Regions from separate parts of the Streptomyces sp. ITFR-6 genome, predicted to be linked through region 1. Evidence: riboswitches for the same ligand, from Rfam matches in the RefSeq annotation. Region 1 holds a riboswitch; each other region holds the start of a gene.
The links. A riboswitch is a leader RNA that binds a small molecule or an ion and turns the genes downstream of it on or off. The one in region 1 is predicted to bind thiamine pyrophosphate.
Positions count from the first base shown of each region.

Region 2: another riboswitch for thiamine pyrophosphate. It lies ahead of RLT59_RS09140 (thiamine ABC transporter substrate-binding protein); the one in region 1 lies ahead of thiO (glycine oxidase ThiO).
Region 3: another riboswitch for thiamine pyrophosphate. It lies ahead of thiC (phosphomethylpyrimidine synthase ThiC); the one in region 1 lies ahead of thiO (glycine oxidase ThiO).
Region 4: another riboswitch for thiamine pyrophosphate. It lies ahead of RLT59_RS02935 (purine-cytosine permease family protein); the one in region 1 lies ahead of thiO (glycine oxidase ThiO).

Region 1 is NZ_CP134612.1:6,435,396-6,441,183, reverse strand. Features, by position in the region: gene RLT59_RS29305 (hypothetical protein) at 1-599, opposite strand, end outside; gene metF (methylenetetrahydrofolate reductase [NAD(P)H]) at 650-1,567, opposite strand; gene thiE (thiamine phosphate synthase) at 1,707-2,360, opposite strand; gene RLT59_RS29290 (Rv2175c family DNA-binding protein) at 2,455-2,820, opposite strand; gene RLT59_RS29285 (NAD(P)/FAD-dependent oxidoreductase) at 2,905-4,167, opposite strand; TPP riboswitch at 4,280-4,392, shown strand; gene thiO (glycine oxidase ThiO) at 4,384-5,568, shown strand; gene thiS (sulfur carrier protein ThiS) at 5,565-5,783, shown strand; gene RLT59_RS29270 (thiazole synthase) at 5,786-5,788, shown strand, end outside.
Region 2 is NZ_CP134612.1:2,069,393-2,075,180, forward strand. Features, by position in the region: gene RLT59_RS09125 (hypothetical protein) at 1-802, shown strand, start outside; gene RLT59_RS09130 (ABC transporter ATP-binding protein) at 859-1,884, opposite strand; gene RLT59_RS09135 (ABC transporter permease) at 1,898-3,511, opposite strand; gene RLT59_RS09140 (thiamine ABC transporter substrate-binding protein) at 3,598-4,701, opposite strand; TPP riboswitch at 4,784-4,900, opposite strand; gene rlmN (dual-specificity RNA methyltransferase RlmN) at 4,942-5,788, opposite strand, start outside.
Region 3 is NZ_CP134612.1:4,048,318-4,054,105, forward strand. Features, by position in the region: gene RLT59_RS18285 (metallophosphoesterase) at 23-1,081, shown strand; gene RLT59_RS18290 (hypothetical protein) at 1,264-2,088, shown strand; gene thiC (phosphomethylpyrimidine synthase ThiC) at 2,164-3,975, opposite strand; TPP riboswitch at 3,968-4,101, opposite strand; gene RLT59_RS18300 (YibE/F family protein) at 4,172-5,509, shown strand; gene RLT59_RS18305 (SsgA family sporulation/cell division regulator) at 5,592-5,788, opposite strand, start outside.
Region 4 is NZ_CP134612.1:678,372-684,159, forward strand. Features, by position in the region: gene RLT59_RS02910 (TetR/AcrR family transcriptional regulator) at 1-456, shown strand, start outside; gene RLT59_RS02915 (SPFH domain-containing protein) at 675-1,688, shown strand; gene RLT59_RS02920 (hypothetical protein) at 1,685-2,584, shown strand; gene RLT59_RS02925 (nucleotide triphosphate diphosphatase NUDT15) at 2,665-3,171, shown strand; gene RLT59_RS02930 (FBP domain-containing protein) at 3,221-3,715, shown strand; TPP riboswitch at 3,823-3,917, shown strand; gene RLT59_RS02935 (purine-cytosine permease family protein) at 3,908-5,308, shown strand; gene RLT59_RS02940 (MFS transporter) at 5,327-5,788, opposite strand, start outside.

The DNA.
Region 1 (5,788 bases):
CCCTGGCCGCCGTAGGCGTCCTGGACGCCGTAGGCGTCCTGGCCCTGCGCCGGGTACGCGGAGTAGTCGGTGTAGGGCTCGTAACCGGCGTACTGCGGCTGGCCCTGGGGCTGTTCGGGTCCCTGGTGCTGCTGCTGTTCCTGCCGGGACCTGGAGTCGGTGTAGACGCCGTACTGGCCGGTGTCGTCCGGCATGGGCTCCGGCTCGTAGACCGCCGCCGGGCCCTGCGGGGCGTGGGACGGCTCCGGCGGCGTGGCGCCGGGTTCGTACTCCGTCTCCAGATCCGACACCTGCAGCCGGGGCTCGCGGTCGCCGCTCCCGCGGCGGCGGCGGCTCTCGCCGGGGCTGCCGCCTATGGCCCAGCCGGTCGAGAAACCGCGCCGGAACGAGAGCGTGACGCACGTCTGGCCCGTCGCGAAGGCGATCGCACCGATCACGATCACGGGCACGGACGGCATCAGGACACCGATGACCACACCGACGAAACCGGTGAAGGCGAGCAGACGCCAGCGGAGCCGCGCCTTGTACTGGAGCAGCACCTCTCCGAGCAGCCACAGCGCAACGATGCCGAACGCGATGTAGAGGACCGTCCAGCCCATGCCCGCCCCCTTCTACGGCCGCCGCCCCGGAGCTCGGCGGGTACGGCCGGTCACGACTGCTTGTGCAGTCCGAGATTTTCGTAGATTTCGAGCGTCGCCGTCGAGTTGTTCAGCGTGATGAAGTGCAGCCCGGGGACACCCTCGGAGAGCAGCTTCGCGCAGAACTGCGTTGCGAAGTCGATGCCAATGGAGCGTACAGCGGCGGGATCGTCCTTGACGGCGAGGATGCGTTCTTTCAGGGACGCGGGCAGCGTCGCGTTGCTGAGCTGGGCGAGTCTTTCCAGTTGGCGGACGCTCGTGAGGGGCATCACCTCGGGAATGACGGGGGTGTCGCAACCCGCAGCGACCACCCGGTCACGCATCCGCAGATAATCCTCGGGGTCGAAGAACATCTGCGTGATCGCGTAGTCCGCACCGGCGCGGCACTTGTCCACGAAATGCCGGATGTCGGTGTCCCAGTCCTCGGAGCGCGGGTGCATCGCGGGAAACGCCGCGACGCCGACGCAGAAGTCCCCGGACTCCTTGATCAGCCGGACGAGGTCCGCCGCGTACCGCACGCCCTGCGGGTGCTCGACCCACGGGCCCATCGGATCGCCGGGCGGGTCACCGCGCACGGCGAGGATGTTCCGGATCCCGGCGTCCGCGTACTGGCCGATCATGTTGCGCAGTTCGGCGATGGAGTGGTTGACCGCCGTGAGGTGCGCGACCGGGGTGAGGGTGGATTCGGCGGCGATGTCCTGGGTCGCCTTCACCGTCCCGGCCCTGGTGGACCCGCCGGCTCCGTACGTCACCGAGACGAAGCTCGGGCCCACCGCCTCGATCCGGCGCAGCGCGTTCCAGAGATTCCGTTCACCCTTCTCGGTCTTGGGCGCCCAGAACTCGAACGAGTGCAGGGTCTTGCCGGTCGCGAGCATTTCGCGCACGGTGCGCGCGCGATCTGTCCTGGTGGAGGGTGTACCGAAGGCCATAACGGCAGGTTAACCAGGGCGTGACGGCCACCCAACCGAACTGGCGAGATTTGCCCGAATTGACCGGTTCTTGTCCACGCTTCGGACACCGATGTCCCAAACACGTCCCCCCCAGGAGGGCCCCGGCGGACCCGCCGGATCACGCGTCGGCGCGGGCCCGGATCCTTTTGGCCAGCTCGGCGGCGGCGGCGGCCGGATCCGACGCCTCGGTGAGGGCCCGTACGACGACGACGCGGCGCGCTCCGGCGTCGAGCACCTCGTCGAGGTTGCCGGCGTCGATCCCGCCGATGGCGAACCAGGGGCGGGCCGGGGCGAGCGAGGCGGCGTAGCGGACGAGGTCCAGACCGGGCGCGTGGCGGCCGGGCTTGGTCGGGGTGGGCCAGCAGGGGCCGGTGCAGAAGTAGTCCACGCCGGGCTCGGCCACGGCGGCGTCGACCTCGGCCTCGGCATGCGTGGAGCGGCCGATGACGACGTCCTGGCCGATGATCGCGCGGGCGGCGGGCACCGGCAGGTCGCCCTGGCCCAGGTGCAGCACGTCGGAGCCGATGGCGTGAGCCACGTCGGCCCGGTCGTTGACGGCGAGGAGCTTGCCGTGCCGCCCGCACGCGTCAGCGAGGACCGCGAGGTGTTCGAGCTCCTCGGCCGCCTCCATCCCCTTGTCGCGGAGCTGAACGATGTCCACTCCGCCGGAGAGCACCGCGTCGAGGAACTCGGGGAGGTCCCCCTGGCGCCTGCGGGCGTCCGTGCACAGGTAGAGCCGGGCATCGGACAGCTGTGCGCGAGGCGTGGACATGGCGAAGTTCCCCCGGGAGAGCGATGACGTCGGTCAGGTGGCGCGGAGGGATGCGGGCCGCGCGGTGCGGCCCGCATCCCGGTACGGCGAAAGGTCAGACGGCGAGCGCCTGGGCGCGGCGCTTCACCTCCGTGCCGCGATTCTCACTCAGCGCCTGCGCGGGCGTGCCCGGCAGGCTCGGGTCGGGGGTGAAGAGCCATTCCAGCATCTCCTCGTCGGAGTAGCCGTCGTCCCTCAGGAGCGTCAGGGTCCCCGAGAGGCCCTTGACCACCTTGTCGCCGTCGATGAAGGCGGCAGGCACCTGGAGTGCCCGGTTCTCACCACGTCGTACGGCGATGAGCTGGCCTTCCTTGACCAGCTGCCGTACGCGCGTCACCTGGATATCGAACATTTCGGCGATATCGGGCAGGTGGAGCCAGGCGGGGACGAGAGCATCGATCTTTGCGTCAATCTCGGTCACGGGACAAGCCTGCCATCCCGGACTGACAGCCGATACCCGGACTCCGCCCTTGGGGGCCCGGCGCACCCCGTCGGCGGCGCGCGGCTACTGGCGTACGGCCGATTTCAGCGGCACCGAGGCGTCACCGGCCCGCTCCGGATCGAGCGGTGTCCCCGCCTCGATGAGCTTGCGTCCCTGGATCAGGTCGCGCGGCCGGCCCACGGAGAGCACCGCGGCCAGCACGCCGTCCCGCAGCCAGCACACCGACCAGGCGGGACCGTCCGGATCGCCGCGCCACAGCAGGGTGTCCGCGCCCTCGTGGTGGCCCGCGTACTGCACGAACCTGCCGAACTGCTCGGACCAGAAGTAGGGCACGGGGTCGTAGGCGGGCGGCTCCGCCCCGTCCGGTGACGCCCCGATGATGTGGGCGGCGGCGGTCCGCGGGCCCTGGAGCGCGTTGTCCCAGTGGTGGACCAGCAGCCGCGCCCCGTAGCGCGCGGAGGGGAAGGAGGCGCAGTCGCCCACGGCGTACACGTCGGGCAGCGAGGTGCGCAGCGCCGCGTCGGCGGTCACGGAGCCGTCGGGCCCGAGCGCGACGCCGGAGCCGGCCAGCCAGCCGGTGGCGGGGTGCGCGCCGATCCCGACGACGACGGCGTCGGCCGGCAGGCTTCGGCCGTCCGCCAGGAGCACCCGGCCCGGCCCGACCCCGGCCACCCGCGCCCCGGTCAGCAGTGTGGCGCCGCTCTCCGCGTACCAGGCGGCCATCGGGGCGGCGACCTCGGCGGGCAGGGCGCCCGCGAGGGGCCGTTCCGCGGCCTCGACGACGGTGACCTCGCAGCCCGCGGAGCGGGCCGCGGTGGCGAACTCGGCGCCGATCCAGCCCGCACCGACGACCACGACGGTGTGCCCCGCGTCCAGTACGGGCCGCAGCCGCGCCGCGTCGTCCAGGGTGCGCAGCAGATGGACCCCCGGCACCCCCTCCGAGCCGGGCAGCACGACGGGTTCGGCTCCGGTGGCGATGACCAGGACGTCGTAGGGGACGGGCCCCTGCGAGGTGTCCAGTTCGTGGTCGGCGGCGCGCAGGCCTGTGACCTCGCGGCCCAGCCGCAACTCGATGGAGAGTGTCTCGAAGTCGATGTCGAAGGCGGATTCCTCGGCCTTGCCGAGCAGCACCGCCTTGGACAGCGGTGGACGGTCGTAGGGCTGATGGGGTTCGGCACCGATGAGGGTGAGGTCGCCGGTGAAGCCCTGCTCCCGCAGGGCCACCGCCGTCTGCACACCCGCCATGCCCGCACCGACGACGACCACCCGCCGCCCGGCCCGCTCCGACTGCCGCTCCGGCCGCTCTGCCCGCTGCTGCTCGTTCACCCGACCACCTTAATCAACTGACGGGCCGTCAGGAAAGGGGTTCCTCACGGTCCTCGTACCGCCGGCCTCCTGCTTTACCCGCCCAGGGGGGCTGGGTCTAGGGTGACTGACGTAAAAGACTCGCGGGAGCCCGGACGTACCGGGCTGAGAGGGAGGCTGGACGGCCTCCGACCGTACGAACCTGATCCGGGTCATGCCGGCGAAGGGAGGGGCTGGATGCCCACGCCTGTCCACCGCACGAGCGGGTACGAGGTCCTCGTCATCGGGGGCGGCGTCATCGGCCTGGTCACCGCCTGGCGGGCCGCACAACGCGGTCTGGCCGTCGCGGTCGTCGATCCCGATCCGGGTGGCGGGGCCACCCAGGTCGCGGCCGGAATGCTGGCCGCCGTCACCGAACTGCACTACGGCGAGGAAATGCTGCTGGGGCTCAACCTCGCCTCCGCCGCGCGCTATCCGGCGTTCGCGGCCGAGCTGGAGGCGGAGAGCGGTCAGGACATCGGCTTCCGCGCCTGCGGCACCCTGGCCGTCGCGCTGGACACCGACGACCGCGCCCATCTGCGGGAGCTGCACGAGCTGCAGCGCCGCTCCGGGCTGGAGTCGCAGTGGCTCACCGGCCGGGAGTGCCGGCGCCTGGAGCCGATGCTCGCGCCGGGCGTACGCGGCGGACTGCGGGTCGACGGCGACCACCAGGTCGACCCGCGCCGGCTGTCGGCCGCGCTGCTGACGGTGGGCGAGCGGGCCGGGGTCGTCTTCCACCGGCAGCGGGCCGAGCGGCTCTCCGTGGTGCGCGACCGGGCCACCGGGGTGGTACTGGCCGACGGTTCGGAGCTGTCGGCCGATCAGGTCGTGCTCGCCGCCGGCAGCCTCAGCGGCCGGCTCGCGGGGGTGCCTGAGCACGTCCGGCCGCCCGTCCGCCCGGTCAAGGGCCAGGTGCTGCGGCTGACCGTACCCACCGCGTACGCCCCCTTCCTCAGCCGCACCGTCCGAGCCGTGGTCCGGGGCAGCCACCTCTACCTCGTGCCGCGCGAGAACGGCGAACTGGTGGTCGGCGCCACCAGCGAGGAGATGGGCTGGGACACCACCGTCACGGCGGGCGGGGTCTACGAGCTGCTGCGCGACGCCCACGAGCTGGTGCCCGGCATCACCGAGCTGCCGCTCACCGAGACCCGGGCCGGTCTGCGCCCCGCCTCCCCCGACAACGCCCCGCTGCTCGGCCGCACCGCGCTGCCCGGCCTCCACCTCGCCACCGGCCACCACCGCAACGGGGTGCTCCTCACCCCGGTGACCGGGGACGCCATGGCGCGGCTGCTGGCCGAGGGCGAGCTGCCCGAGGTGGCCCGCCCCTTCTCCCCCGGCCGCTTCCCGGCCGCCGCCCCCGTACGACAGGAGCAGCCCGCATGACCGCGCCCACTTCCCTGGCCGTCTCCGTGAACGGCGAGACCGTCGCCGTCGCCGAGGGGACCACCCTGGACGCCCTCGTCGCGACCCTGACCGAGGCGCCCTCCGGGGTCGCGGCGGCGCTGAACGAGACCGTCGTGCCGCGCGGTCGGTGGTCCGCCGCGACGCTCGCGGACGGCGACCGGGTCGAGGTCCTCACCGCGGTCCAGGGAGGCTGACCGTG
Region 2 (5,788 bases), 4.4 Mb from region 1:
CGACGGCGCGGCGGCCGGGCTGCTGGGCGCGGACGCGTCGCTGCCGCTGGCCGCCGTCGTGGTCCTGCTGACCCTGGTGCCCGCGACGGCGGCGACCGCGAGCGCGCTGGCGCTGCGCACCAGTCCGGTGCGGGCGGCGGGCGTGCAGGACGGTGCGCGGGACCTGCTGCCGGAGGAGCAGGCCCCCGCCCCGGCCGCGCCGCCCGCCGGGCTGCCGTGGGGCGTCGCCCTGACGGCCGCCGGCCTCGCGGTCGAGGCGTACGCGAGCCGAGGCTCGTCGGGCAGCCCGTTCCCGCTCCCCGGAAAGCTGGACTCCACCCCGGTCTGGGTCCTGGTGGGGTGGACGCTGACGGCGATCGGCCTCGCCACCGCCGGCCCCGGGCTGACCCATCTCGCCGGACGGCTGCTCCAGGCGGTGCGCCCCGGAGCCGTACGGCTGCTGGCGGGCCGGGTACTGATGGACGAGGCGCGCCGGATCGGCCGGCCGCTGGGCGTCGTCTGCGCGGTGCTCTCCGCCGTCATCGCCGCCTTCGCGCTGTACGGCACGGGCCCCCGCCCCTTCGGACCGCTCACTGCCCTCGGCGCCGTACTCGTCATCGGCTGCACGACGGCGACGCTGCTGACCTCGGCACTGGAGGCGAGGCAGGCCCGCGCGGAAACGGCACAGGCCCTGCTGCGTCTCGGCGCCCCGGCCTCGGCGCTGCGGGCCGCGACAGCACTGCGCGCGGCCGCACTGCTCCTGGTCTTCGCCCCGCTGACCTGGGCGATCGCGGAGCTGGCGGCTCTGCCGCTGACGGGCTGAGCGGGGGGCCGGACGGCTTCGGGGCGATCCGGCCACCGGCCAGTGACCCCCGGCCGTCAGAAGACCGCGGGCAGTACGACGCTCTCCGCCGCGTCGAAGGTGACGCCGACGACCGCGCCCTCCTCCGGTGTACCGCGCAGTGCGCACTCGGCGTCCAGGGCCGGTCCGTGCTCCGGGTACAACTTCACGGCGACGTGGTTGCCCCGGAAGGTGCGGGCGGCCACGGTGCAGCGCAGGCCGTCCTCCGGGGCGCCGATCAGGACTCCGGCCGGCCGCACCAGCAGGTCGCAGGCCCCCTGGCGTGATCCGGCGGGCACTGGCACCTTGCCCCAGTCCGTGTCGGCGGCCTCGCCGGTGACCGTCGCCTCCACCACGTTGTCGAAGCCGAGGAAGCGGGCGACGAAGGCCGACGCGGGATGCTGCCAGACCTCCAGCGGGGTGCCCACCTGGGCGATGCGTCCGTCGCGCATCACGACGACGCGGTCGGCCAGCGCGAAGGCCTCGCCCTGGTCGTGGGTGACGGCGAGCACGGTCGTGCCCAGGCGGGCGAAGAGCGTGCGCAGTTCGACGACGAGGCGTTCGCGCAGACCGCGGTCCAGCTGGCCGAGCGGCTCGTCCAGCATGAGCAGCTTGGGCCGGGGCGCGAGCGCACGTGCCAGGGCGACGCGCTGCTGCTCGCCGCCGGAGAGTGCGGCGACGGCCCGCCGCTCGGCGCCGGGCAGCCCCACCAGACCGAGGAGTTCGGCGACCTTGCGGTCCTGCTCGGCCCGGCCCACGCCGCGCATCCGCAGCCCGAAGGCGACGTTGGCGCCGGCGTCCCGGTGCGGGAACAGCTGGTGGTCCTGGAACATCAGGCCGAGCCCGCGCCGGTGCACCGGCACCCCGGCCTGGTCCGCGCCGTCGAGCAGCACCCGGCCGGCGTCCAGGTGCTGGAGGCCGGCCACCACCCGCAGCAGCGTCGACTTCCCGCTGCCGCTCGGTCCCAGCACACAGACGATCTCGTGGTCCGCGACCTCCAGACCGACCGCGTCCAGCGCCACCCGGTCACCGAAGCGCACGGTGGCCGATTCGAGTGTCAGCATTGTGTCAGCATCCCTAGAACTCGCCGGATCGGTCGGTGCGGATACGTTCGAGCAGCAGCAGCGAGATCGCGCACACGAGCATCAGAATGGTGCTGAGGGCCATCGCCTGGCCGTAGTTGAGATCCCCGGACCGCCCGAGCAGCCGCGCCACCGCGACCGGAAGCGTCGGGTTGTCGGGCCGCGCGATGAACACCGTCGCGCCGAACTCCCCGAGCGACACGGCGAACGCGAAGCCCGCCGCCACCAGCAACGCCCGGCGCACCAGCGGCAGATCCACCTCGCGCCAGACCCGCAGCGGCGAGGCGCCGAGCACCGCGGCCGCCTCGCGCAGCCGCCCGTCCACCGCGCGCAGGACCGGCAGCATGGTCCGTACGACGAACGGCACCCCGACCAGCGCCTGGGCGAGCGGCACCAGGATCCAGGAGGTCCGCAGATCGAGCGGCGGCTTGTCCAGGGTGATCAGGAAACCGAAGCCGACGGTGACGGCGGAGACCCCGAGAGGCAGCATCAGCAGCGCGTCGAAGCCCCTGACCAGCCGCCCGGCCCGCCTGGTCAGCGCCGCCGCGGCCAGGCCCCCGACGACCAGTGCGATGGCGGTCGCGACCAGGGCGTACCGCAGCGAGTTCCCGATCGCTTCGAGCGGCGCGACCAGGAACGTACCGCTGTTCGCGTCCGCAAAGGCCAACGCCCGGTAGTAGCCGAAGCCGTGGCCACCGGGCAGGTCGAGCGAACGCTCCACCAGGATGGCGAGCGGCAGCAGGATCAGCACCAGCACGGTCAGCAGGACGCCTCCGAGCAGCGTCCACTGGCCCGCGCCGCGCGGTCTGCGGGCCGTCTGCGCCGGGTCTACGAGCTTCAGTGCCGTCTCCCGGCGCCGTACGGTCCAGGCGTGCACGGCGAGGATCGCGCCGACCGCGGCGAACTGCACGAGCGTGAGCACGGCGGCCGTCGGCAGGGCGAGCAGCTGCGCGGTCTGGCGGTAGATCTCCACCTCCAGCGTGGAGAATCCGGGGCCGCCGAGGATCTGGACGACGCCGAAGGAGGTGAAGGTGAAGAGGAAGACCATCAGAGCGGCCGCCGCCACGGCGGGGGCGAGCGCCGGAAGCGTCACCCGCCGCCAGGCGGCGAACCGTCCGGCGCCGAGGACGCGCGCGGCCTCCTCCTGCCGGGGGTCGAGCTGCGACCACAGCCCGCCGACGGTGCGCACGACGACCGCGTAGTTGAAGAAGACATGGGCCAGCAGGATCGCCCACACCGTGGTGTCGAGCCGCACGCCCCACAGGTCGTCGAGGAAGCCGCCGCGCCCCAGCAACGCGAGGAACGCGGTGCCCACGACGACGGTCGGCAGGACGAACGGCACCGTGACGGCCGCCCTCAGCACCTGCTTGCCCGGAAAGTCGAACCGGGCGAACACATAGGCGCCCGGCAGCGCGATCAGCAGGGTCAGCGCGGTCGAGGCGAGCGCCTGCCAGAGCGTGAACCAGAGGACGTTCTGCATGTCGGACCGGCTCAGCACCTCGCCGATCCGTCCGAACTGCCACACCCCGCCGTCCTTGAGCCCGCGTCCGACGATCGCGACGACGGGGTAGGCGAAGAACACCGCGAAGAAGGCGACGGGCACGGCCATCAGGCCGAGCCGCACCGCGCTCCCGCGCCGAGACCGGGAGCGTGCGGCCTTCCCGCGCGCGCCCGGTCCGCGTACGGGGGGCTTCGCTACTTCACTACGAGCGAGGACCATGACTGGACCCACTGCTCACGGTTCTTGGCGATCGCGTCCGGGGCGACGGTCGCGGGCTTGTCCGAGGTGGCCCCGAACTCGGTGAAGAGTTCAGGCACCTTCGCACTCTTGGTGACCGGGCTGACGAACATGTTGAGCGGCATATCCTCCTGGAACTTCTTCCCGATCATGAAGTCCAGCAGGGCCTTGCCGCCCTCCTCGTTCTTCGCGCCGTCGAGCAGACCGGCGAACTCGATCTGCCGGAAGCACGTCCCGGTGGCGACCCCGGTCGGGGCGGTCTTGGGCTTCGGGTCCGCGTACAGCACCTCGACGGGCGGGCTGGAGGCGTAACTGACCACGAGCGGCCGGTCGGCCTTGGCCTTCTTGCCTCCCGCGGAGCCGGAGAACTCCTCGTTGTAGGCCTGCTCCCAGCCGTCGACGACCTTGACGCCGTTGCTCTTCAGCTTCTTCCAGTAGTCCTGGTAGCCGTCCTCGCCGTAGGTGGCGATGCTGCCGAGGAGGAAGCCGAGGCCGGGCGAGGAGGTCGCGGCGTTCTCGGTGACGAGGAGGTTTCTGTACGCGGGCTTCGCCAGGTCCTCGAAGGTCTTCGGCGGCGCGAGCTTCTTGTCGGCGAAGTACTTCTTGTCGTAGTTCACGCAGATGTCGCCGGTGTCGACCGGAGTGACCCGGTGCTTCTCGGCGTCCAGCTGGACATCGGACGCGACCTGGCCGAGGCCCTTGGCGGCGTACGGCGTGAAGAGGCCGTTGTCGAGGGCGCGCGAGAGCAGGGTGTTGTCGACGCCGAAGAACACGTCACCGCGCGGTGATCCCTTGGTCAGGATCTCCTGGTTGAGGGCGGCGCCCGCGTCACCGCTCTTCAGCACCTTGACGGTGTAGCCGGTCTCCCGGGTGAACTCCTTCAGCACGCCCTTGGACGCGTTGAAGGAGTCGTGGCTGACGAGCGTGACGGTCTTGGAGCCGGTGCCCTTGGTACCGGACGAGCCGGACGAAGCGTCGTCCGAGCTGCCGCAGCCGACGAGCGCGGTCGCGCCGATCGCGGCGGCGACGGCCGCCACCGCGACCTTGTTGGTGGTGCTCATGTGATTCCTCCTGGAGATGACCAGGAAGAGACGCGGCCCTGCCCGCGCCGGTGGAGAACCGGAAGCGGGCAGGGCGCAACAGCTTGAGTAAGGTCCGAACTTCCTACCCGGAATGACCCGGGCGAGGTTCAGAGGGTCTGCGGCCAACCTGTCCTCGGTGCCGCACTCTCAGCGCTGTGGCGCTCCCCTGTCGGAATATGAAGTTGATTTCACGCCCAGGCTACACGGCCGGTTCCGGCCTCAGCGCTCGGACGCCGCGAGCTGCCCGCAGGCCCCGTCGATCTCCTGGCCCCGGGTGTCCCGCACGGTCACCGGCACCCCGTGGGCGGCGATGGCCTCGACGAACGCCTTCTCGTCCTCGGGCCGCGAGGCGGTCCACTTCGAGCCCGGTGTCGGGTTCAGCGGGATCAGGTTGACGTGTACCCGCTTGCCCTTGAGGAGCCGGCCGAGCCGGTCACCGCGCCAGGCCTGGTCGTTGATGTCACGGATCAGCGCGTACTCGATGGAGATGCGGCGGCCGGACTTCTCCGCGTACTCCCAGGCCGCGTCCAGCACCTCGCGCACCTTCCACCGGGTGTTCACGGGGACGAGGGTGTCGCGCAGCTCGTCGTCCGGGGCGTGCAGCGAGACGGCGAGACGGCACTTGAAGCCCTCGTCCGCGAAGCGCAGCATCGCCGGCACCAGGCCGACGGTGGAGACGGTTATGCCGCGCTGCGACAGCCCAAGCCCGTCGGGCTCCGGGTCGGTCAGCCGGCGGATGGCGCCGACCACGCGGTTGTAGTTGGCGAGCGGCTCGCCCATGCCCATGAAGACGATGTTGGAGAGCCGCGCCGGACCTCCGGGGACCTCGCCGTCGCGCAGCGCCCGCATGCCGTCCACGATCTGGTGGACGATCTCCGCGGTGGAGAGGTTGCGGTCGAGACCGGCCTGCCCGGTGGCGCAGAACGGGCAGTTCATCCCGCAGCCGGCCTGCGAGGAGATGCACATCGTGACGCGCTCGGGGTAGCGCATCAGGACGGACTCGACCAGCGTCCCGTCGTGCAGCTTCCACAGGGTCTTGCGGGTGGTGTCGTCGTCGCAGCTGATG
Region 3 (5,788 bases), 2.4 Mb from region 1:
CGCGACGGTGGTGGAGGGGTCGATGACACAGGGGGCCGGTCAGGAACCCGCGGTGCGGACGGCGACGTTGCGCGACTTCCGCGTACCGCCCTATGCGCAGTCCCCGGCCCCGCCGGCGTCTCCGCACCCGGGCAACGCCTTCCCGGAGGGCGAGGCGCCGGAGGGGTACACCCCCACCGCGCGCGACCTTCCGGTGATCACCCGCGAGCCCACCGTCCAGGTGCGGGCCGTTCCCGAACCTCGGCCCGCCCAGGATCCGGAGCTCGGCCCGCTGTACGTGGTCGGTGACGTCCACGGCTATCTGGACGAGCTGCACGCCGCCCTCACCGAACAGGGCCTGATCGACGGTGACGGCAACTGGTCCGCGGGCAACGCGCGGCTCTGGTTCCTCGGTGACTTCACCGACCGGGGGCCCGACGGCATCGGCGTCATCGACCTCGTGATGCGGCTGTCCGCGGAGGCCGCGGCCGCCGGCGGCTACTGCAAGGCCCTGATGGGCAACCACGAGCTGCTGCTCCTCGGCGCCAAGCGGTTCGCCGACACCCCGGTGAACTCGGGCGCGGGCACCGCCACCTTCCAGGCCGCCTGGCTGCTCAACGGCGGCCAGAAGAGCGACATGGAGCGGCTCCAGGACGTCCACCTCCAGTGGATGTCCCGGCTCGACGCGGTCGTCGAGGAGGACGGGCATCTGCTGATGCACTCGGACACCACGGCGTACCTCGACTACGGCACCACCATCGAGGACGTCAACGACACGGTGCACGCCATCCTGACGCGGAACGACGCCGACGAGTGCTGGGACCTCTTCCGCAAGCTCACCAAGCGCTTCGCCTTCCGCGACGAATCGGGCCCGCAGGCCGTCCAGCAGCTGATGGCGGCCTACGGCGGCCGGCGCGTCGTCCATGGCCACAGCCCCATTCCGTATCTGCTCGGCGAGGTCGGTTCAGAGGACGGCGAGGACAGTGCCGGACCGCTGGTGGACGGCCCGCACGTGTACGCGGACGGGCTCGCCATCGCCATGGACGGCGGAGTGACCATGGCCGGAAAGCTACTGGTCGTCCAACTCCCCCTGCATGACTGACGCTCTTCGGGGAAGACGCATCAACGACCTGACCGTGCCGACCACTGGGCCTATTTCCGGAAACCCCCTGTCACCCTGTGCCGTGGGCGCTCTACCATCGGCGTACCAGTAGCAGGCTCTCCTCCGTTTCCGCCCGACTGCCCGGTTGAATCGGGCACACAGGCCCTACGGAGCATCGGGGGATGCACATGAACAGCGCTCCGCACCTGCTGACCGAGGACCGCCCCGAGTACGAGCGGATCCTCGACGACGCGCTGCGTCACGCCCATGAACGACCAGATCTGGCCGCAGTCGGCGAACGGCTCAACCCGGTCCAGCTGCGCACCATGGCGATGGCCGCCACCGCCCTGATAACCGCCACGGCCGCCACCGAGTACGAGCACTACGTGAAGGCCCGCGAGGAACTGCGGGCCGCCACGGCCGACGCCGATCAGGACGCCGCGGGCCTCATCGGCGCCGACGGTCCCCACGGGTCGGGGGCCGGACTGGGAGCTGTCGTCACCGTGCTGGCCCCGGTGCTGGCGGGCACGGCCGCGGTGATCTTCCTGCTGGTCGGCTACATCCTGAAGATGCTCAGCTCGCCGCCGTCCTTCGCGGGGACCATGGTGAGCGTCGGCTGGGTCTTCATGGCGCTCACCGCGGCCGCCATCCTGATCGCCGCCGCCGGCCTCCTCATCGCCGCGCTGCGCAACGGCTCCACCTCGCTGGCCGCTGAGGATCCCGGCGAGGAACTGCCCGAGGACGTGGCGCGGGCCAGAGAGGCCTGGCGGCACGCACTGCTGGAACGGGGCATCCTGCCGTTCCTGCGGGACGCGCTGGCCGACCCGGGCGCCGCTCCCGCGGCCCGTACCCCGTATCCCTCGGCCAACCGCATCCCGAAGATCGGCTACAGCAGGCCGGACTTCTCCAGCCCGGACGACGGCCCGGCGGCCGCGCCCCGGCCGACCTTCACCAGCCCGGACTTCACCAGCCCCGACTTCGGCGGACCGGAACACGAGATGGACTGACCGGGGCCAGGGGAAAGGGGAGCGCGGGCCCGTCGTACCGGCCGGCGCGAGCCCGCCGGCACGACGCGCCCCGCCTCAGTCCGCGATCGGCAGGTAGACCCGGTTGCCCGCGGCCGCGAACTCCTTGGACTTCTCCGCCATGCCCGCCTCGATCTCCGCCTGCGAACCGCCGTGCTCACGCCGGATGTCGTGCGAGATCTTCATCGAGCAGAACTTCGGCCCGCACATCGAGCAGAAGTGCGCCGTCTTCGCCGGCTCGGCCGGCAGCGTCTCGTCATGGAACTCCCGCGCCGTGTCCGGGTCGAGCGCCAGATTGAACTGGTCCTCCCACCGGAACTCGAAGCGGGCGTCCGACAGCGCGTCGTCCCACTCCTGCGCCCCCGGGTGCCCCTTGGCGAGGTCCGCGGCATGGGCCGCGATCCGGTACGTGATCACGCCGGTCTTCACGTCGTCCCGGTTGGGCAGGCCGAGGTGCTCCTTGGGCGTGACGTAGCAGAGCATCGCCGTCCCCCACCAGGCGATCATCGCGGCGCCGATGCCCGAGGTGATGTGGTCGTACGCCGGAGCGACATCCGTGGTCAGCGGGCCGAGGGTATAGAACGGCGCCTCCTCGCAGATCTCCTGCTGGAGGTCGATGTTCTCCTTGATCTTGTGCATCGGGACGTGCCCCGGACCCTCGATCATCGTCTGGACGCCGAACCGCTTGGCTACGGTGTTCAGTTCGCCGAGCGTGCGCAGCTCGGCGAACTGCGCCTCGTCGTTGGCGTCCGCGATCGATCCGGGGCGCAGCCCGTCGCCCAGCGAGTACGTCACGTCGTACGAGGCGAGAATCGCGCAGAGCTCCTCGAAGTGCTCGTACAGGAACGACTCCTTGTGGTGCGCGAGGCACCACGCGGCCATGATCGAGCCGCCCCGGGAGACGATGCCGGTCTTGCGACGGGCCGTCAGCGGCACATACGGGAGGCGCACGCCCGCGTGGACCGTCATGTAGTCGACGCCCTGCTCGGCCTGCTCGATGACGGTGTCCTTGTAGATCTCCCAGGTCAGCTCCTCCGCCCTGCCGTCGACCTTTTCGAGTGCCTGGTAGAGGGGCACGGTGCCGATCGGTACCGGGGAGTTGCGAAGTACCCACTCACGGGTGGTGTGGATGTTGCGGCCGGTGGAAAGGTCCATGACCGTGTCCGCGCCCCACTTGGTCGCCCAGGTCATCTTGTCCACCTCCTCCTCGATGGAGGACGTCACCGCGGAGTTGCCGATATTGGCGTTCACCTTCACCAGGAACCGCTTACCGATGATCATCGGCTCGATCTCCGGGTGGTTGACGTTGACCGGCAGCACGGCCCGGCCCGCGGCGATCTCTCCGCGCACCACCTCGGGCGTGACGTTCTCCCGGATCGCCACGTACTCCATCTCCGGGGTGATCTCGCCGCGCCGGGCGTACCCGAGCTGGGTCACCGGGCTCCCGTCCCGGCTGCGCCTCGGCTGGCGCGGGCGGCCGGGGAAGACCGCGTCCAGATTGCGCAGCCCTCCGCGCGGCGAGGTGTGCTTGATCCCGTCGTCCTCGGGGCGGGCGGCCCGGCCCGCGTACTCCTCGGTGTCGCCGCGGGCGATGATCCAGTTCTCCCGCAGCGGCGTGAGTCCGCGGCGGACATCGGTGTCGATGGCGGGATCGGTGTACGGCCCCGACGTGTCGTACAGCGTCACGTCCTTGCCGTTGGTGAGGTGCACCTGACGGACCGGCACCCGGAGGTCCGGGCGCGAGCCCTGGACGTACCCCTTGTGCCAGCCGATGGACTTCCTGGCCTTGTCGCTCGGACCGGCCCCGTCGCTCCGACCGCCCTCGTCGTTCTGACTGGAGGCAGGCATGCGTGCATCCGCTGTGGTCATGAGACCTACTCCCTACGCCGGCATTACCCGGTAACAGGTTCGGCGGTCGGCGCAGCTTGTCCCGTACGGATGTACGGAGATCAGCGCCCTCTCAGCCCGGTGCTCCGAGCTCCCGCGTGTGCAAAGGTGCCACCACGCTAACGCCCTCACGGGTGTGCTGAACAGTGGGCCCCGCTCCTCTTGCGATGATCGGCCGGTGACGTCTCCCCATATCGTTCCCGAGCAGCCGTCCCCTCAGCACACCCACACTCACGCGCACGGCCCTGCCGCACCCGTGTCCAAGCACCTGCGCAAGGTGATCGCCGCCGTACTGATCCCGTTCGCGGCCGCGGTCGCCGTCGGGCTCGTGGTGCTCTGGCCCGGTGGTGCGCCGGCGCACGAACGAACCGGTGTCGGTTTCGACCGGCAGACCCAGCAGGCGAAGGTGGTGAACGTCGACAAGGTCGACTGCAAGGACGTGAACGCGGCCCAGCTGCCGGTCGAGGGCGAGACCCCGTCGACCAAGGACCCGACGACCGGTGGCGGCGGGGCCGCACCCTGTGAGAAGGCCACGGTCGAGGTCACGAGCGGCAAGGACAAGGGGCGCACCTTCATCGAGGTGGTGCAGCCCGGCGCACCGCGACAGCTGCGGGAGGGGCAGGAAGTGGTGGTCGCGTACGCCCCCGACGCGCCCCATGACCTCCAGTACTCCGTGACGGACGTCAACCGGAAGTTCCCCATGGCGCTGCTGGCCGGGATCTTCGCCGTGGCGGTGGTCGTCGTGGGGAGACTGCGCGGGGTCATGGCACTGGTGGCGCTCGCCCTGTCGTTCGCCGTGCTGACCCTGTTCATCCTTCCGGCCATCCTGCAGGGCTCGAATCCGCTGCTCGTGGCGGTGGTCGGGGCCAGCGCCATCATGCTGATCGCCCTCTACATCTGCCACGGGCTGACCGCCCGCACCTCCGTCGCCGTCGTCGGCACCCTGATCTCGCTGCTGCTGATCGGGCTGCTCGGCTCGCTCTTCATCGGCTGGGCGAGCCTGAGCGGGAACACCGACGACAGCACCGGCCTCATCCACGGCCTGTATCCGCACATCGACATGAGCGGTCTGCTTCTGGCCGGCGTCATCATCGGCTCCCTGGGGGTGCTCGACGATGTGACGGTCACCCAGACATCGGCCGTCTGGGAACTGCACCAGGCGGACCCGACGATGAGTGCGAAGCAGCTTTACCGGGCAGGTATCAGAATCGGAAGGGATCACATCGCCTCGGTGGTCAACACCCTGGTGCTCGCCTATGCGGGCGCGGCGCTGCCGTTGCTGCTGCTGTTCTCGATCGCCCAGAGCGGCGTGGGCACGGTGGCCAACAGCGAGCTGGTGGCGGAGGAGATCGTGCGGACGCTGGTCGGCTCGATCGGGCTGGTCGCCTCGGTGCCGGTGACCACCGCGCTCGCGGCACTGGTCGTCGCCGCGGACCGTACGGGGGTCGGCGCGGAAGCCGGGGCTTCGGCACCCGTACGGAGTGGCAGAGGACGACGGCGACGGGCGAAGGCCTGAACGGTCACACACGGAGAGTGATTCACCCGTTAGGCAGGTGTGATGTTCGACCGGCACCCGGGCCCCGATAAGGCGGCTCCCGTCAGCCCGCGTTCTGTTCCTCGGCCAGAATTCGCCCCAATGCCTCTTCCAGATTGCCCTCGAAGTCACCCAGCGTGCACTCCTGGCCGAGCGGGACGAGCTTGTCCGTCCGGTCGAGAAACGCCACAAGGGGTGCCGTACCCGCCCTGAAGAGAGCGCGGTCCGCCCCCACCTGGAGCCGGATGTGGACGTCGCACA
Region 4 (5,788 bases), 5.8 Mb from region 1:
CTCTACCGACAGTGGGGCTCCAAACCGGAGCTGGTCGTCGCCGCCCTGCACGGCACCCGGCGCGGACTGCTGCCGAGGATCGACACGGGCACACTGGCGGGAGACCTGCGCGAGGCGGCGAAGGCCATCGGCGAGGGCTCGGGCCGCGACACCACGCTGATGCTGGCGCTGAGTCACGCCGCACTCCAGAGCCCCGAGCTGCTGTGCGCCCTGCGCGAGTCGCTGATCCTGCCGGAGATGGCGGCCCTCGACGCCATGGTCAGGCGCGGCGTGGAACGCGGCGAGGTGGCGGCGGACAACCCCGCCACGGAGTTCGTCTCGGCGCAGCTGCTGGGCGTGATGCGCGCCCGGCCCCTGCTGGAGGAGACCTGCGCGGACGAGAACTTCCTGGTCCGCTTCGTGGAGGGCGCCGTCCTTCCCGCACTCGGCCTGGGCGCCCCCGCGTCCGGGCCCTGACAGACGTGGGCCGTCGCCCCAGCGGATGACGGCGGCCCGCCCGCGCCGCACCGTGGGGACGGGGGCGGCGCACCGTCCGGGCGGCCGGTGACTTCTTCGGAGGTCACCGGCCGCCCGTCTTCGTATGCGCTCGCGCCACCCCACCCCCTTCTCGTCCTCTTGACGATATGACACGCCGCCCGTTATCGTCTCCATGACGAAAACAAGGGGGTCCCACCATGGCCGACATCACCAGGCGCTTCGGCTGGCGCCATCTGCGCTCCGCACCCACGGCTCACATCCGCCACCACAAGCGCGGGGTACTCGCCCACGACGGAGCGGGGCTGAGCTTCTGGTACCGGTCACTCAGCGCCGCGCTCTCCGAAGTGCCGGTCAACGACCGCGAACTGGCCATGGCCTTCCACGCCCGCACCGCCGACTTCCAGGACGTCACCGTGCAGGCCACCGTGACGTACCGGATCAGCGATCCGGCAGAGGCCGCCGCGCGCCTCGACTTCTCCGTCGACCCCGACACCGGCGTCTGGCGCGGCGCACCGCTGGAGCAGATCGCCACGCTGCTCACCGAGACGGCCCAGCAGCACACCCTGGACGTACTGGCCCGCACCCCGCTGGCCGGCGCACTGGTCGACGGCGTCGCCGCCGTGCGCGAACGGGTCGCCGCCGGGCTGGCCGACGAGCCCCGGCTGCCGGCCACCGGGATCGAGGTGGTGGCCGTGCGCGTCGTCGCCATCCGGCCCGAGGCCGAGGTGGAGCGGGCCCTGCGCACTCCCGCCCGGGAGCAGATCCAGCAGGAGGCCGACCGCGCGACGTACGAACGGCGGGCCGTAGCCGTCGAGCGCGAGCGGACCATCGCGGAGAACGAGCTGGCCAGCCAGATCGAGCTGGCCCGCCGCGAGGAGCAGCTCGTCGAGCAACGCGGCACCAACACCCGGCGCGAGGCGGAGGAGAACGCCGCGGCCGACGGTGTGCGCGCCGAGGCCGAGGCGGCGCGCAAGGTGCGCCTCGCCCGCGCAGAGGCGGAGTCGGCGCGTGAGGTCGGGGCGGCCCGCGCCGAGTCCCAGGCCGCCTGGCTGCGGGTGCACGGAGAGGTGGAGGCCGCGACCCTGCACGCGCTGGCCGCCACCCGGCTCGCGGAGAACCTGCCGCGCATCGACAGCCTCACCCTCTCGCCCGACGTCCTCACCGGCCTGCTCACCAAGCTCGGCCGGCCCGCTCCGGAGAGCCGGGCATGAGCCTGGCGCCGAGAGCGGTGCTGGTCCATCGCACCACCGAGTACGAGGAGTTGCTCGCCCGGCACGGCACGCACGGTCAGGCGGCGTTCTTCCTGTCGAGCCGGGGCCGGTCCATCGAGGAGGTCGCCCGGCGGCACGAGCGGACCCGGCAGGCGCTCAGCGATGTGGCGGCGGCCGTTCCGTTGCAGTGGCGGCAGTCCCGGGTGGAGCGCCAGGATCTGGACCGGTTCCTGTTCGCGCCCGAGGACGTGGTGGTCGTGGTCGGCCAGGACGGTCTGGTCGCCAACGCCGCCAAGTACCTCTCCGGACAGCCGGTCGTGGGCATCGACACCGATCCCGGACGCAATCCGGGGGTCCTGGTCCGCCACCGGCCCGCCGACGCGGCGGCGCTGCTGCGGGCGGCCGTGGCGCCGGGCGGCACGGCGGACGAGCTGACGATGGTCGAGGCGGTGGCCGACGACACCCAGCGGCTGGTGGCGCTCAACGAGATCTATCTCGGCCCGCCGGGGCACCAGACTGCCCGCTACCGGCTCGGCCCGGACACGGCGGACTCCCCCGCGGAACCGCAGGCGTCCTCCGGTGTCCTGGTCGGCACCGGCACCGGCGCCACCGGCTGGCTGCGCTCGCTGTGGCAGGAGCGCCGCAGCCCGCTCGCGCTGCCGGCGCCCACCGACCCCCGGCTGCTCTGGTTCGTCCGGGAGGCCTGGCCGTCACCCGTCACCGGCACCTCGCTGGTCTCGGGCGAGCTGGGGCACGGGCAGGGGCTGCGGCTGACCGTGGAGTCCGACCGGGTGGTGGTCTTCGGTGACGGCATGGAGTCGGACGCGCTGGAGCTGGCGTGGGGGCAGACGGTGCGGCTCGGCATCGCGCCCACGTCATTGCGGCTGGCCGGATGACCGAGGGCGCCCGCGCCGCCCGCCCTTAGGCTCGATGCCTTGTGGCGGTCACCGGCCGCCGATGAGTCGGAGGAGCAGACATGGACGGCGAAACGGCGCGGATCCCGGACCGCAACTCCCGGCCGCCGCAGGCCCAGGCCGCGCTGGGGGTGGGCGTGATCGTGCGGGACGACCGGGGGCGCGTCCTGCTCGGCCGGCACCACAGCGGCAGCTGGGAGCTGCCCGGCGGGAAGGTCGATCCGACGGGCGAGTCCATCGCGGCGGCCGCGGTGCGGGAGCTGCGCGAGGAGACCGGGCTTGAGGTCGCCGAGCACGGCATGAGCGTCTTCGCGATGCTGCACGACGTGGCCGGCGGCATCAACCGGGTGACGATGGCCGCCCTGGTCACCGTGGAGTCGGGCAGCCCGCAGGTGACCGAACCCCATCTGATCAGTGCCTGGCGGTGGACCCGGCCCGAGGAACTGCCGACGCCGCTGTTCGACCCCTCGGCGCAGATCCTCGCGGCCTGGCGCCCCGATCTCGGCATCGAGCACCCGCCCGCCCACCGGCTGGCCGTACTGCCCGAGGGTTCACAGGTGAACCCCTAATTCATTATTCATTTGCCTAGGGGTCGTAGGCACAGTTAGCGTCGATGTCATGAAAGCCGTGACCGAGCAGGACATCCGCACATCGTTCGTCAACTGCTCCAAGGGGGAGGCCAAGCGTCTGCCGCTCCCGCGCGATTTCGAGGAGCTGCCGTGGGAGGATCTGGACTTCCTCGGCTGGCGTGACCTGTCCGCTCCCGGGCGCAGCTACATCGTCACCGAGTACGACGGCCGGACGGCGGGCATCACGCTCCGCTTCCCCTCCCAGCAGCGCGGCTTCCTGCACCGGAGCATGTGCTCGCTCTGTCTGACCACACACCCCGGCAGCGGGGTCTCCCTGATGACCGCCCGCAAGACCGGGCAGTCCGGGCGCGAGGGCAATTCGGTCGGCCTGTACATGTGCACCGACCTGGCCTGTTCGCTCTACGTCCGGGGGAAGAAGGCCGTCCCCTCCGGCGCCCGGTTCAAGGAGTCGCTGACGGTGGAGGAACAGATCGCCCGCACCTCGGCCAACCTCACCGCGTTCGTGGCCAAGCTCTTCAGCTGAACCGGGGACCGGCCGGGCCCTGTCGGCCTGCCGGAACTCCGGCGTGATCGGGTGCGCACCGCCTCCCGTCGCGCTCCGCGCACACGCACCCGGCTATCCTGGCCGCCACACCGGACACGGGGTGCCCCGCACAGGGGCTGAGAACACACCCGTCGAACCTGAACCAGTTAGCACTGGCGGAGGGATGTCTTCATGTCATTGCCGTATGCCCAGGACGAGCGCGCGGCCACGGACCCGCGGCCCGCGTTCGACGGGCGGATGCCCACCGCCCCCGGCGATCTGCGCGTCGAGGCGCACGGGATAGCGCCCGTCCCCGAGGACCGCCGCTACGGCGGGCCCGGCCGGCTGTTCACCGTCTGGTTCGCCCCCAACCTGACCATGACCGGGGTCTTCACCGGCACCGTCGGGATCGCGCTGGGCCTGGACTTCGCCACGGCGCTCACCGCCGTCGTGCTCGGCACCCTCGTGGGCGCCGTGCCCACCGCGTATCTGGGCACCTGGGGCAGTCAGACAGGTGCCGGGCAACTCCCGCTCGCCCGGCTGGCGTTCGGCCGGGGTGTGGTGCTGCCGGGCACGCTCCAGTGGCTGTCGTCCATCGCCTGGGACGCGCTGATCGGGCTGTTCGGCGGGGAGGCGCTGGCCCAGTTGTGCGGCTGGCCCTTCTGGCTGGGAGTGCTGGTCATGATGGCGGCCCAGGGCGCGCTCGGCGTCCTGGGATACGAGGTGATCCACCGGCTCCAGACCGTGATGACCTTCGTCCTGGCCGCCGCCTTCGCGGTACTCGCCACGAAGCTCCTGGACGGGGTGCACCCCGCCGCGACCGGCAGCGCGCACGGCGCGGACCGGGCGGGCGCGTTCGTCCTGACGTGCACCATCGCCCTGAGCCTGGCACTGTCCTGGGCGCCGTACGCCAGCGACTTCAGCCGCTATCTGCCGCGCACCACGTCGCGGCCCCGGATGTTCTGGTGCACGCTGCTCGGCATCAGCGTCTCGTTCGTGGCGGTCCAGACGCTCGGCCTGTGGGGTGCGTCCGTCTTCACCGACCAGACCGCGCACGGCATCGACACCCTGCTGGGCGGGGGCGCGCTCGGAGCGTTCGGGCTGCTTGCCGTGGCGCTCGCCGCGCTGTGCAGCAACGCCATGAACGACTACAGCGGATCGCTGGCACTGCAGACCATGGGCGTCCGCCTGCCGCGCCCCGTCGCCGCCGCACTGGCCGCCGCCCTCGGCTTCCCGCTCGTCCTGTGGATGCACGCGGCAGACACCACGGCCCGCTTCCAGAACGTGCTGCTGCTCGTCGGCTACTGGATCCCCGGGTTCGTCGCGATCGTGGCCGTCGACTGGATCGTCCGGGCCAGGGCCCGCGGCGGCTCCCCCGTCGACCTGGCCGCCGAGAGCGCCCGCCCCCAGCCGTGGTGGCCGGCCCTCACCGCCTTCGCCGTCGCCTTCGCCGCGGCGGTGCCGTTCATGAGCACCGGCCTGTACGTGGGCCCGGTGGCGCGGGCGCTGCACGGGGCGGACCTCGCCTACGGGGTGGCGTTCCTCGCGGCCCTCGCCGTGTACGCCCCGCTGCGGCTGCGCCGCCGCGCCTGACGGCCTTGGCAGGGCGCGTCACGCCTTCGCGGTCTCCGTCTCGCCGTGCACGTAGCGGCCGCCGCGCAGCAGCGAGACGACCGCGGCCACCAGGCACGCCGCGATGGCGAAGTCGAAGGCCACGGAGAGGCCCTGCTCGAAGGGTCCGGAGATCAGCGTCGGGAAGAAGGCCCGCCCGGTGAGGTAGTCGGCGTGGCTGGTGGGCAGCTGTGCCAGGGCCTCCGGGCCGAGCAGGCTGCGTACCGGGTTGTATCCGAGGAGCGCCGCGAACAGCACGCCGACCGGTGGCAGGGCCGCGACGCGTGCCGCGTCGGCGGACGGCACGCTCTGCTCGGTGAGTCCGTGGGCCAGCGTGTCCGGAAGTGTACTCGCGAGCCCGGCGATCATCAGCGAGAAGAAGATGCCGATCGACAGCACCGTGGCGGAGTTCTGGAAGGTGGTGCTGATTCCCGCGCCCACCCCTCGCTGGTCCGGCGGCAG